DNA from 3 places in the Janibacter sp. DB-40 genome. Region 3 is predicted to be linked to each of the others. Evidence: predicted binding sites of a transcription regulator. Region 3 holds the regulator's gene; each other region holds the start of a gene.
What was found. Region 3 encodes LexA, which represses DNA repair genes until DNA is damaged. Its sites were predicted from a motif close to TCGAACANNTGTTCGA; they were not measured.

Region 1 (4,312 bases), 900 kb from region 3:
CCCCGGTCGTGAAGACGGCCGCATCGACGGTCGGCACGAGGAAGGGCGCCCCGCGCATGGCCCAGGTCCGCACCACGACCTTGTCCTCGGTGATCGCCCGGTCGAGGTGTTCGGACGTGAGTCCCTCCACCCGGGCGTGGATCGCGAGCAGCGCCGCCCCGGGCGGGCTGTCCTGCACGCCGCAGGCCCCGACGACCTCGGCGAGCCGATCCACCGGCACTCGCTCCGTGAGCCCGTGCGCCCGCATCCGACGTGCGAGGACGTCCTCCACGGGCACCCGCTCGCTCATCAGTCCCGCTGGTGTTCGGGCCGGGCGTCGAGCGCCTCGTTGATGACGAGCCGGGCCACCTCCGGGCCGTACCCCTTGCGGGCGAGCATGCCGGCCAGGCGCCGGGTCTGGACGGCCCGGTCGAGGCCGTGCATCGAGCGCAGCTTCTTCTCCACCAGCTCGTGGGCGCGGGCACGCTCGTCCTCGGGATCGATCTCGTCGAGGACCGATCGGGCGAGCTCCTCGTCGACGCCCTTCTTCCGCAGCTCGTGCGAGAGGGCCCGTCGGGCCAACCCGCGACCGGCCTGCTTGGACCGCACGAACGTCTGGGCGTAGGCCTCGTCGTCGACGAGGCCGACCTCCTCGTAGCGGTCGAGCACCTCGGCCGCGACGTCGTCGGGGCAGCCCTTGCGGCGCAGCGCCTTCTCCAGCTCGGAGCGCGACTTCGGCGCCCCGGTGAGCAGCCGCAGCACGACGGCGCGAGCGACCGCGTACGGGTCCGCGTCCTCGTCCGTGGCCTTCGGGTCGGGTGGGGGGATCCTCGGCGACTCGCCTGCGGGGGGCTTCGAGGCCCCGGCCGCGGGCGGCCTGCGCACCTCAGCCGGCGTGGGCCCGCCGGGTGCCTCAGCGGATCCGTCCTCGATGGCGGAGACCGCCGCGCGCAGCTGCTCGAGCGTGCGCGGGGCGGTCTCCGTGGTGTCGTGATCGCTCATGACCGGCTCAGAAGTCGACGGGGACCTCGGCCGACTCCTTGGCCTCGTCCTCGACGGGGGCGACACCGATGCCGAGCTTGTTCTTGATCTTCAGCTCGATCTCGTCGGAGAGCTGCGGGTTGTCCTTGAGGAACTTGCGCGCATTCTCCTTGCCCTGCCCCAGCTGGTCGCCATCGTAGGTGTACCAGGCGCCGGCCTTGCGGACGAAGCCGTGCTCGACGCCCATGTCGATCAGGCCGCCCTCACGGGAGATGCCCTGGCCGTAGAGGATGTCGAACTCGGCCTGCTTGAACGGCGGCGAGACCTTGTTCTTCACGACCTTGCACCGGGTGCGGTTGCCGACCGGGTCGGTCCCGTCCTTGAGGGTCTCGATGCGCCGGACGTCCAGGCGCACCGACGCGTAGAACTTCAGCGCCTTGCCACCCGTGGTCGTCTCGGGTGAGCCGAACATCACGCCGATCTTCTCGCGGAGCTGGTTGATGAAGATGGCCGTCGTCCCGGACGTGCTGAGCGCACCGGTGATCTTGCGCAGCGCCTGGCTCATCAGGCGAGCCTGCAGACCGACGTGGCTGTCACCCATCTCGCCCTCGATCTCGGCACGGGGCACGAGCGCGGCGACGGAGTCGACGACGATGATGTCGAGCGCACCGGAGCGGATCAGCATGTCGGCGATCTCCAGGGCCTGCTCACCGGTGTCCGGCTGGCTGACCAGGAGGGCGTCGGTGTCGACACCGAGCTTCTTCGCGTACTCGGGGTCGAGCGCGTGCTCGGCGTCGATGAAGGCCGCGATGCCGCCGGCCTTCTGCGCGTTGGCCACGGCGTGCAGGGCCACGGTCGTCTTGCCGGAGGACTCGGGACCGTAGATCTCGACGACACGACCGCGGGGCAGGCCGCCGATGCCGAGGGCGACGTCGAGGGAGATCGACCCCGTCGGGATGGTGGCGATCGGAGGGCGCACGTCATCGCCGAGGCGCATGACCGCGCCCTTGCCGTGTGCCTTCTCGATCTGCCCCATGACGCTGTCGAGGGACTTGAGCTTCTGCTCGTGGAGCTTGCTGTCGATGGTCGTGACCTCAGCCATGCCACACCTTCCTTGTCATCGTGTCGGGCGCGCCCACCGGCGACCGGATCCGCACTGTCGGACGTCTCGTGCTTGTCTGGTCAGACGCTAGGAGCCACCACCGACAACGGTCCGCAGCTGCCGTGGGGCTGTGGACACCGATGCTGTCGGATGGGCACCTGTGCACGACGCTACCCGAACACGTGTTCGAGGTCAGTATCCGACGCGCCGACACGCCGCACGGGACCGCACGAGTGTCCGCTCACTCCCCCGACAGGGCGGCCCGGGCCACCGTCTCGTACCGGGGGCGACGCCTCGGGCCCTCCCCCAGGTGGGAGGCGACGAGCTCGATCTCGCGCACCCGCCACGGCGAGGAGCGGAAGGTCTCCAGCACGCGCAACCACCTCGTCGCCTCGATCGGCCTCTTCAGGCGGGCCAGGGACAGGTGCGGCACGAAGGCCCTGCCGTCCGGCGTCGCCCCGGAGACGTTCGCGGCGGCCCGAGCCCCGGTCGCCAGTCTCGTGAGCGACTCCCCCGCCGCGGCGTCGACCCCGAGCCACAGCACCTTCGCCCGGGTGGGGTCGGGGAAGCACCCGGCTCCCCCGAGCTGCACGTCGAAGGGGGCGACCCGTGCTGCCGCCGAGTCGAGGTGCTCGACGAGCTCGTCCTCCCGGGCCTGGGGCACCGAGGGCATGAAGGCCAGCGTCAGGTGCCACTGCCCGGGGTCGATCCACGGCATCCCCTCCCGGGGCGCCAGGAAGTCGGCCAGCTCCTCGAGCACCTCCTGCGGCGGCACGACCGCGACGAACATCCGCTGTGGCACGCTCCCACCGTCCCACGCGAGGATGTGTCCGTGCAGACCGTCGACACCGCCGCCCTCGCCACCGCCTTCCGCGCCCTTCCCGCGACGCCCCGAGTCGTCGTCTCCGGCAACCACAGCGTGCCCTGGGAGGCCGTGCGCGTGCTCGACGAGCACGTGCACTCCTACGTCCTCAACGTCCTCAACGGGCCCCCCGGCCTGCCCGACCGCGAGGGAGTCACCCTCGAGACGAGCTTCGTCGGGCCCGGCCAGCGTCGACGGCCGGGCCTGAGCTACGTGCCCAGCCGCCTGTCCCTGGTCCCGGTCCTCTTCCGCGAACGCCTGCCGGTCGACGCGGTCGTGCTGCACTGTGCACCGCCGCGCGATGGGCACCTCTCCCTCGGCCTGGAGGTCAACATCCTGCCCGCGGCGCTCGAGGCCTGCCGCGCCCGTGGTGGTCTCGTCGTGGCCGTTGTCAACAACCGCATGCCGTACACGCACGGGGACGCCCTGGTGCCCCTCGAGGACGTCGACCTGGCCGTCGAGTGCGACGAGCCGCTCCCCTCCCCGGGCGCCCCGCCGACCCTCGGCGAGGACGCGCAGACCATCGGGCGCAGCGTCGCCGCGAGGGTCCCCGACGGCGCCACCCTGCAGATGGGGATCGGGGCCGTCCCGGACGCCGCCCTGGCCGCCCTGACGGAGCACCGCGGGCTGCGCCTGTGGACCGAGATGTTCTCCGACGGGGTACTCGCCCTCGACGCGGCCGGCGCCCTGGACCCCGAGCATCCCCTGACCACGTCCTTCCTCTTCGGGTCGCCGGAGCTCTACGCCTGGGTCGACGACAACCCTCGAGTGAGGATGGCCCGGACCGAGCGCACGAACGACCCGGGGCTCATCGCCGAGCAGCGCCTGATGACCTCGATCAACACGGCGCTGGAGGTCGACCTCTTCGGGCAGGCCAACGCCTCGCGCATCGGCACCCGCATCCACAGCGGCTTCGGTGGCCAGACGGACTTCATCGTCGGCGCCCTGCACTCCCCCGGGGGCCAGGCGCTCCTGGCCCTGCGCTCCTGGCACCCCCGCGCCGACCTCTCCACGATCGTGCCGCTCGTCGACGAGCCGGTGACCTCGTTCCAGGCCAGTGCCATCGTCACCGAGCAGGGCACCGCCCCGCTCTTCGGGTCGACCGAGCGGGAGCAGGCGCGCGCGCTCATCGAGGAGGCGGCCCATCCCCGCGTCCGGGACGAGCTGTGGGAGGAGGCCGTGGCCCTCGGGCTGGCCTGACCCCCTTCGCTCAGGCCCGCAGCAGGGTCTCGATCCGTCGGGAGGTCGCCCAGATCCCCACGAGACCGAGGCCGAGCAGGTAGGCGAGGTGCCACAGCAGCCCCCAGCCGACCTCGCCGAGCATGAGCCCGCGCTCGAGCGCCACCCCGTGGTAGAGCGGCGTGGCCATGACGAGCGGCTGCGCCCAG
Region 2 (4,312 bases), 570 kb from region 3:
GGTGCTCGCGGGCGCTGTGCGGCGGAAGGGCGCCCCATCCGGGCACCTCGACCGCCCCGTCGCCCCGGGCTCGGCGGCCCGCGCCATGCCCGGTCGCGCCATCACCCCCGGTCCCGTGGCCCGCGACTCCGCCGCCCGCATTGCCGGCCACCGGGTCGTCGTCGCCCGGGTCCCCATGGGTGGGCAGGAACGTCGTGTCGCTCATGACCAGACCGACCTCGACGGGCTGGGCCCGCCCCTCGTCCCGTCCGGACAGACGCTCCAGTGCGGTGTCGGCCATCCATGCACCCCGGCTGCGCTCGTCTGCAGCGCGCTCAGCGTCCACCTGCGAATCACCCGTCACGACGAATCGCGTCGCCTCCGCCGCAGTCAGCGACGCGTGGGCACCGACGACGTCGGTGAGCGGACCCAGGACCGAGAGCCACGCCATCCCGTCCGGCGCCGGGCGCGTGCTCACCCTGCGGGAGGCCACGGCCCTCTCGTTGCGCCTGACCACACTGGCCGGGTCGATCCCGGTGCACGCCCGGTGGGCGGCGCCCCGCAGCGCGCGGTCCCCCAACCCGGTCAGGTCCCCGGCCAGGCGGCGATCGGCCTCTCTGCGGTCCTGTGGTGACAAGCAGGTCGTCTCCTGGGCGACGAGACCCGCCCTGGACTCGCTGACCCGTCCGGCAGTCAACGCGGACATCGTCTGTGGCAGGACGGAGCACCAGGCCCGTGCCGTGGCCACGTGCCGATCGGCCTGCACCGGCGAGCACCGCCGCGCCAGAGCGACCTCGCTGCGCGCCGCGCTGTGCCGCCGACGCGCCTCGCCGCGCGTGATCTCCTCACGCACCCGAGCGGCTGACGCGTCCTGCTCCACCTGCTCCACGAAGTGCACCGTCGCCCGCGCCTGGACCGCCGAGACAGCGGACTTGATCTCCTCCGCCACCGTGACCACCTGCAGGCACTCCGCCCGGGTCAGTCCGACCACGTCCGTCAGCCCCGAGAGCCACTCACGGGTATCGCCCAACAGCTCCGCCATCCCGGGAAGACCCGCGACCACGTCGGCCGTCCCGCCCTCGGCCGCAAGACCACGCGGACTGTCGGTGTCGACTGGCACGGTCACGATCGTCCCTCCTCATGGGATGGGTTTGCTCATGGTCCATTCGAACAGGTGTTCGAGTCGATGTCAAGAGCGGCATCCTCCGAACCACCGAGTGGAGCATCTAGGGTCGGGACCATGGACTTCACACGACCGACTGCACCAGACCCCTACGAGATGCTCCCGGCCACGGCGTCCTTCGACGTCACCAGCGAGGACTTCGTCGACGGCGGGACCCTGCCCGACGCACAGGTCGCCTCCGGCGGCAACCGCAGTCCGCAGCTGTCCTGGTCCGGCGCGCCGGAGGGGACGAAGAGCTTCGCTGTCTCCTGCTTCGACCCGGACGCCCCCACTCCGGCCGGCTTCTGGCACTGGACCGTGGTCGACCTGCCCGCGGACACGACCTCGCTGCCGGCGGACGCCGGGGCCGAGGGTGGCGCGAACCTCCCCGAGGGCGCCTTCATGACCACCACCGACAACGGCACTCGGGACTTCGGCGGGGCCGCCCCGCCGGAGGGCGACATGGTGCACCGCTACTTCTTCGCTGTGCACGCCCTCGACGTCGAGCCGGGTGGTCTCGGCATCGACGGCGACGTCAGCTGCACGGTCGCGGCGTTCACCTACCTGCCACACACGCTCGGCCGGGCCGTCATCACCGGCACCTACCAGGCCTGAGCGCGGCTGCAGTCCGGCGGGGCCGTGGGCCGACGGGGCTGCGGGTCAGCGCACCCGCAGCTCCCACGCGGCCACGGCTCCCGCGGCCGCGACGTTGAGCGAGTCGACCACGCCGGTCATCGGGATCGTCACCGTGAGGTCGACCTGCCCGAGTGTCCGGCGCGCCAGCCCGTCGCCCTCGGTGCCCAGGACCAGCGCGAGGCGCTCGGGCGGGTCGGCCGACAGCTCGTCGAGCCCGACCGCGTCCGGCGCCAACGCCAGTGCCGCCACCGTGAACCCGGCCTCGCGCAGTGCCTCGATGCCGCCGGGCCACGGGTCGATCCGTGTCCACGGCACCTGGAAGACCGTGCCCATCGAGACCCGGATGGCCCGCCGGTAGAGCGGGTCGGCACACCTGGGTGTCACGAGGACGGCGTCCGTCCCCAGCGCCGCAGCAGAACGGAAGACGGCACCGACGTTGGTGTGGTCGACGACGTCCTCGATCACGAGCACGCGGCGGGCTCCGTCGAGCACCTGGGCCAGCGACGGCAGCTGCGGTCGGTGCATCGAGGCCAGCGCACCGCGGTGCAGGTTGTACCCGGTGATCCCCTCGATCACCTCCGCCGTCCCGGTGTAGACCGGGACCCCCTTCGCCTCCGCCTCCTCGACGATGTCGGCGAGGTCGGTCAACCACCGCTCCCCCATGAGGAAGGCGCGTGGTTCGTGACCGGTGGAGAGGGCGCGGCGGATGACCTTCTCGCTCTCGGCGAGGTAGAGCCCCCCGGCCGGCTCGAGGAGGCGTCGCATCTTCACGTCGGTCAGCCCGACGAAGTCGCGCAGGCGTTCGTCCCCGGGGTCGGTGATGGTGATCGGCACGGGACGAGGCTAGAGCAGGGTGCGGAGGATGACGCCGAGGCTGGCCACGACGCAGAAGGCCAGGACGACCCGGCGCAGGGCCCTCGCGTCCAGCCGCGAGCGCACCGGCCCCGCCAGCAGGTGCCCCGCGACGACGAAGGGCCACCACGTGACCCCGGCCCGCAGCTGCTCGGCGCTCACCTGACCGGCCAGGGCCAGTCCCGCGAGGCTCACGCCCGTCCCGACGATGAAGAAGACGGCCAGGGTGGCGCGCAGGCGGTGCGGTGGTTCGTGCTGCATCGCCAGCGCCATGAAGGGGCCACCGATCGACGCGGCGGTCCCGGAGACCCCGCTGATGCCCCCAGCGGTCAGCATGCTGCCCCTGGTGGGCCGGATGTCCACGGCCCTGACCGAGACGGCCACGGTGACCAGGATGAGCACCCCGACGAGCAGGGCGATGGCGTCGGCGGAGGTCACGGCCACGATGACGATGCCCAGGGGTGTGGCCAGCAGGCGGGCCACGAGGGACCAGCCGAGCGGCTGCCAGGAGATCTCCCGCGGTCCGCTCGCGAGCTGCACGAAGGGCAGGAAGATCGCGCACACCATCAACGACACCGGCATCAGCTGCGGCTCGACCACGACGACCAGCGGCGCCGAGACGACCGCGATGCCGAAGCCGATCGAGGACTGGACGAACGCTCCGATCCCCACGGCCATCCCGAGAGCGAGGATCGTCGGGTCGAGCCAGGCCGTCACGGGAAGAAGACGAACTTGACGAGGCCGACGAGACCGACGACGACGATGACGGCGCGCAGGACGTTCGGCGCCAGCCGCCGGCCGTAGCGGGCCCCGAGGACACCGCCGATGATCGCGCCGACGGCGACGAGACCCGCGATCCGCCAGTCGACGAGGTCGGGCTCGACGATGATGAAGACGAGGGACGCGACGGCGTTGACGATGGTGCCCAGGACGTTCTTCAGCCCGTTGAGCGCCTGCAGCCGCTCCGTCGACAGCGCCGAGAGCAGACCGATGAGGATGACTCCCTGCGCCGCGCCGAAGTAGCCGCCGTACACGCCGGCCAGGAGCACCCCCGCCATGAGGGCCGCGACCTGCCAGACGGGGACCCTGCCGCCCTCGTGGTGGTGTCGCCTGGCCCAGGCGGACAGTCGCGGGCCGAGGACGACGAGCAGGATGCCGATGGCGATGAGCACGGGGACGACCGTGGCGAAGGCCTCCGGCGGGAGCACGAGCAGGAGCAGGGCGCCGATGATGGCGCCGAGGACCGACATGGGGATCAGCTGGGCGACCTTGCGTCCCATGCCCTTCATCTCGGGCAGGTAGCCGATCGTCCCGCTGATGCCGCCGGCGACGAGGCCGACGGAGTTGGAGATGTTGGCCGTCAGGGGCGGCACGCCGAGCACGAGCAGCGTCGGGAAGGTCACGAGCGTGCCGGACCCCACGAGGGTGTTGATGCCGCCCGCCCACACGGCAGCGAGCACCACTGCACCGATCTCGAGCCAGGACACCCGGTCACCCTAGACCGCGTGGACCACGGAGGCGGCGCCGGTCCGCCTGTCAGCCCCGCGCGCCGGTCCGCCTGTCAGCCCCGCGCACGGGAGGACCAGCGCTGCCCGTGCTGCTCCAGCACGAGGTCGAGGCCGAAGGTCTCCGAGAGGTTGGCCTCGGTCAGCGTCAGCTCGATGGGCCCCTGGGCGACGACGC
Region 3 (4,312 bases):
GAACTCGACCCCGCGCTGCTCGAAGATCGTCGCGCCGGTCTTCCAGTTCTGCTGGACGACGTCACGCTTCTCCCACGTCACCTCGTCGTACGGGTGCACGCCCTCGGTGGTGTGGATGCGCTCGATCGTCAGCCCCTTGGTCGTGCGGGAGCCGCGACGTGCGCTGGACTTGCCGGCGGTCTCGGTCATGCTCTTCTCTCCTCGATCCGTGTGTACGGTTCTTACGGTTGCACCGGGCACCGACAGCCCATTCGCGTATCGGTACCCGGGGGTCTATGTGGTGGCGCCCTCGGTGGCGGTCGCGTGCTCGCGGCGCAGGGCGCTGATGGCCGCCTCGAAGTCCTCGAGCGACTCGAAGGACTGGTAGACGGACGCATAGCGCAGGTACGCGACCTCGTCCAGGTCCCGCAGGGGCGGCAGGATCGCCATGCCCACCTCGTGGGCGTCGATCTCGGCGCTGCCCTGCGAGCGGATGCTCTCCTCCACGCGCTGGGCGAGGAGGGCGAGCTGGTCCTCGGTGACCGGGCGGCCCTGACAGGCCTTGCGGACACCGGCGAGCACCTTGGCCCGGCTGAACGGCTCGGCAGCACCCGACCGCTTGGTCACCGACAGGCTCGCGCTCTCCAGCGTGGTGAAGCGCCGGGAGCACTCCGGGCACTGGCGGCGGCGGCGGATCGCGCTGCCGTCGTCGGTGGTCCGGCTGTCGATGACCCGGGAGTCGGTGTGCCGGCAGAAGGGACAGTGCATGGCCCGACTCCTCTCGGTTCGTAGGGGTGTGCCTGTGGATGAAACGGTGGACGGGATGGGGACGATTCCCCGAATCCTGTGGAGAACCGAACTCATCCTGTGTACTAGATGTGGACGAATGACATCTGTGTAACCACTAGATGTAGTGACCATTAGACCCCTGTCACACAACGGATGCAAGTCCCCGGCGTGGCGCCGTCGGTGAGCGGTCACCGACCTGCACACAGGGCCGGAATGCCGGGGATCAGCTCGCCGACACACTCGAGCGCGGCGCCTCGACCGACCCCCGTCGGCACCTCGAGCACCCCTGACACGCACGTCGGCCACCTCCGGGATGCGGAGGTGGCCGACTGCCGGCCCGGGCTGGGTCGATGGGCCCGGGAGGTTCTCAGGGGGTGGGGATGACCAGGGTCTGCCCCGCGTGCACGTGGCTCGTGGCCAGGTCGTTGGCCTGACGGATCTGGGCGATCGCATCGTCGGTGGGGACGCCGGTCATCTCAACCGCGGCGATCGAGGTCAGGGTCTGCCCCGACTCGACGGTGACCTCCTGCGGCGAGGCGGAAGGGCCACCGAAGGCCATCCCCGCGCCGGCGACCGAGGCGAGGGCCACCGTGGTGAGGGTCATCGTGAGGCGACCGCGGCGGGTCAGCCGCACCGCCCCCTTCGTCGGGGTGCCGACCGCGTCGCCCGTGGGGACGGAGTGCAGGTGGCGGGTGCGGGTCGGTCGGACTGCGGGCGCACCGACCGGCGCGCCGTGGGTGACGGTGAGTGCGGTCATCTGGTCCTCCTCGTGGCGTGTCCTATCGAACCGGTGTTCGATAGAACGTCTGTACGATGTCTAGCACGGATGTTCGAAGAAGATCAACAACACGCTCGAACACATGTTTGAAATACCTGTTCGATCGTCCTACTGTCTCCACTACCGAGAAGTTGACCAGCGACCACCGACAACGCTGGTGACACCGGACGGAAGGGTCGAGATGAGCAAGGGCAGCGGCAAGGACATAAGCACGGACTCCGGCGGCGACGACGGCACCGTGCGCCACCTCCCGGAGCGGGACTCCGGTGACGGCCTCACGGCCCGGCAGCGCAAGGTGCTCGAGGTCATCCGCACCGCCGTCGCGACCCGCGGCTACCCGCCGAGCCTGCGAGAGATCGGGCAGCTCGTCGGCCTGACCAGCCCCAGCTCGGTCGCCCACCAGCTCTCCTCCCTCGAGCGCAAGGGCTACCTGCGCCGCGACCCCAACCGCCCCCGCGCGATCGAGGTCATCTCCCCCGATGCGGACGCCGAGGCGGTCATCGCCGACACCGCCGACTTCGGCGGCATGCGCGGTGGCGCCACCGCGCAGGACGAGGACGTCGACCTCACCGGCTCCGGCGACGAGCGGCCCGAGGCCAGCTACGTGCCGGTCCTGGGTGAGATCGCCGCCGGCGTGCCGATCACCGCCGAGGAGCTCGTCGACGACGTCTTCCCGCTGCCCAAGCAGGTCGTCGGCGAGGGCTCCCTCTTCCTGCTCAAGGTCGTCGGCGACTCGATGGTCGACGCGGCCATCTGCGACGGCGACTGGGTCGTCGTGCGTCAGCAGCCCGATGCCGACAACGGCGACATCGTCGCGGCGATGCTCGACAACGAGGCGACGGTCAAGACCTTCAAGCGCAAGGACGGCCACGTCTGGCTGCTCCCCCACAACCCGGCCTTCGAGCCGATCGACGGCGACCACGCGACGGTGCTGGGCAAGGTGACGGCGGTCCTGCGCAGCCTCTGAGGCACAATCGCCCCATGCGCAGATGGGGATCCGCACTCGCCCTTCTCGTCGCGGGCATCGTGCTCGCGGCCCAAGGGGTGCGCAGTGGCGACGGGTCCGACCTCGTGCTGTTCGTCGTCGTCCTCGTCTTCGCGTGGTGGCTCTCCCCGCTCAACGGCCGCGGGGGGCCGGGTCACGCCAAGGTCGAGGCGAGGCGCAGCGAGTTCCCCGTCGTCATCTACTGGCGGCCCGGGTGCGTGTTCTGCCTGCGCCTGCGCGGCGCCTTGGGCAAGGACAAGGACAAGGCCACCTGGGTCAGCATCTGGGCGGACGACGACGCGGCCGCCTTCGTCCGCTCGGTCAACGGCGGCAACGAGACCGTCCCGACCGTGCGCATCGGCGACGAGGTGCACACCAACCCCGACCCCGAGGTCGTCAGGGCCGCGCTGCGCTGACCCGGCTCAGGCGCTCGCGGCCACCCGGTCCAACGACTGCGTCAGGGAGCGAAGGGAGTCGGCCAGCTCCCCGTCGACGCGGTGGTCGACGAGGTCGTCGCCCCGGCTCGGCCCCCGGGTGATCAGCGCGACCGGGATCCCACGCTTGGCCGCCCGGCGCACGAAGCGCAGGCCGGACATCACCTGCAGCGAGCTGCCGAGCACAAGCAGGCTCGGCGCCTGGTCGGTCAGGTCGAAGCAGTGCTGGACCTTCGGCTTGTCCACCGCTCCCCCGAAGAAGACGACGTCCGGCTTGAGCGTGTCCTGTCCGCACGAGGTGCAGATCGGTACCCGGAACCGCTCGACGTCCACGGCGTCGAGCCGCACGTCGCCGTCCGGTCGGATCTCGTCGCTGTCGACGTCGAAGTCGGGGTTCTCCGCGGCCATCCGCTCGTCGAGGACGGGACGGGCGACCCGCGCGTCGCAGGTGAGGCAGACGACGTCGACGAGGTTGCCGTGCAGCTCGACGACCTCGCGGGTGCCGGCGGCCTGGTGCAGGCCATCGACGTTCTGCGTGATCAGCGGGCCCACCGCTCCGAGCTCCTGCAGGCGGGTGACGGCATGGTGCGCGGCGTTGGGCCGGGCCGCGTGGAAGCGGCGCCAGCCGACGAAGCTGCGCGCCCAGTACCGTCGCCGCGCCTCGCTGCTGGCGACGAACTCCGAGAGGTGCATGGGCGTGACCTTCCGCTGGCCGTCCGGGCCGCGGTAGTCGGGGATGCCGGAGTCGGTGGACATGCCGGCTCCCGTGAGCACCAGCGCCGGTCCCGCCGACAGCACGCGGGCGATGTCCTCGATCACCCGCTCAGTATGCGACCTACCCGCACCTCTGATCCACCACCCACGGCTTAGCATGGCGGCATGATCGACGCCGCAGGGCTGCGCGTGATGCGCGCCATCGCCGAGGAGGGCAGCTTCACCGCCGCTGCCCTCGCCCTCGGCTACTCGCAACCGGCCGTCTCCCAGATGGTCAAGCGGCTCGAGCAGCGCACCGGCACCGTGCTCGTCGAGAAGGTCGGTCGCTCCGTGCGCCTGACCGAGGCCGGCAGCGTCCTGGCCCGTCACGCCGCACCCGTCCTCGCCGCGCTCGACGCGGCCGAGGAGGAGGTCGCCGCGATCGCCGGGCTGCGCTCCGGCCGGGTGCGCCTCATGGCCTTCCCCTCCTCGTCGGTCACGCTCGTCCCCCGCGCGCTCGCCGCCGTGCGCAAGCAGTACCCGGACCTGTCGGTGCAGTTCGCCGAGGCCGAACCACCCGAGTCGATCGCCGCGCTGCGCTCCGGTGAGGTCGACCTCGCGGTCGCCTTCTCCTACGACGGCAGCGACATCGCC

Region 1: a site for LexA is predicted at 2,237-2,252, ahead of recA (recombinase RecA). Genes of this name have one in related genera too.
Region 2: a site for LexA is predicted at 1,146-1,161, ahead of PVE36_RS08280 (HNH endonuclease signature motif containing protein). Genes of this name have one in related genera too.

Annotation. Positions count from the first base shown of each region.
Region 1 covers NZ_CP120360.1:2,082,056-2,086,367, forward strand. Annotated here, with positions in the region: gene PVE36_RS09860 (winged helix DNA-binding domain-containing protein) at 1-289, opposite strand, end outside; gene PVE36_RS09865 (regulatory protein RecX) at 289-981, opposite strand; gene recA (recombinase RecA) at 989-2,062, opposite strand; gene thpR (RNA 2',3'-cyclic phosphodiesterase) at 2,304-2,864, opposite strand; gene PVE36_RS09880 (acetyl-CoA hydrolase/transferase C-terminal domain-containing protein) at 2,895-4,124, shown strand; gene PVE36_RS09885 (ABC transporter permease) at 4,135-4,312, opposite strand, start outside.
Region 2 covers NZ_CP120360.1:1,749,443-1,753,754, forward strand. Annotated here, with positions in the region: gene PVE36_RS08280 (HNH endonuclease signature motif containing protein) at 1-1,105, opposite strand, end outside; gene PVE36_RS08285 (YbhB/YbcL family Raf kinase inhibitor-like protein) at 1,220-1,756, shown strand; gene PVE36_RS08290 (RNA methyltransferase) at 1,802-2,611, opposite strand; gene PVE36_RS08295 (sulfite exporter TauE/SafE family protein) at 2,621-3,346, opposite strand; gene PVE36_RS08300 (sulfite exporter TauE/SafE family protein) at 3,343-4,116, opposite strand; gene PVE36_RS08305 (ABC transporter ATP-binding protein) at 4,191-4,312, opposite strand, start outside.
Region 3 covers NZ_CP120360.1:1,182,616-1,186,927, reverse strand. Annotated here, with positions in the region: gene PVE36_RS05670 (vitamin B12-dependent ribonucleotide reductase) at 1-189, opposite strand, end outside; gene nrdR (transcriptional regulator NrdR) at 274-747, opposite strand; gene PVE36_RS05660 (LysM peptidoglycan-binding domain-containing protein) at 1,136-1,525, opposite strand; gene lexA (transcriptional repressor LexA) at 1,728-2,513, shown strand; gene PVE36_RS05650 (glutaredoxin domain-containing protein) at 2,528-2,947, shown strand; gene PVE36_RS05645 (NAD-dependent protein deacetylase) at 2,954-3,784, opposite strand; gene PVE36_RS05640 (LysR family transcriptional regulator) at 3,845-4,312, shown strand, end outside.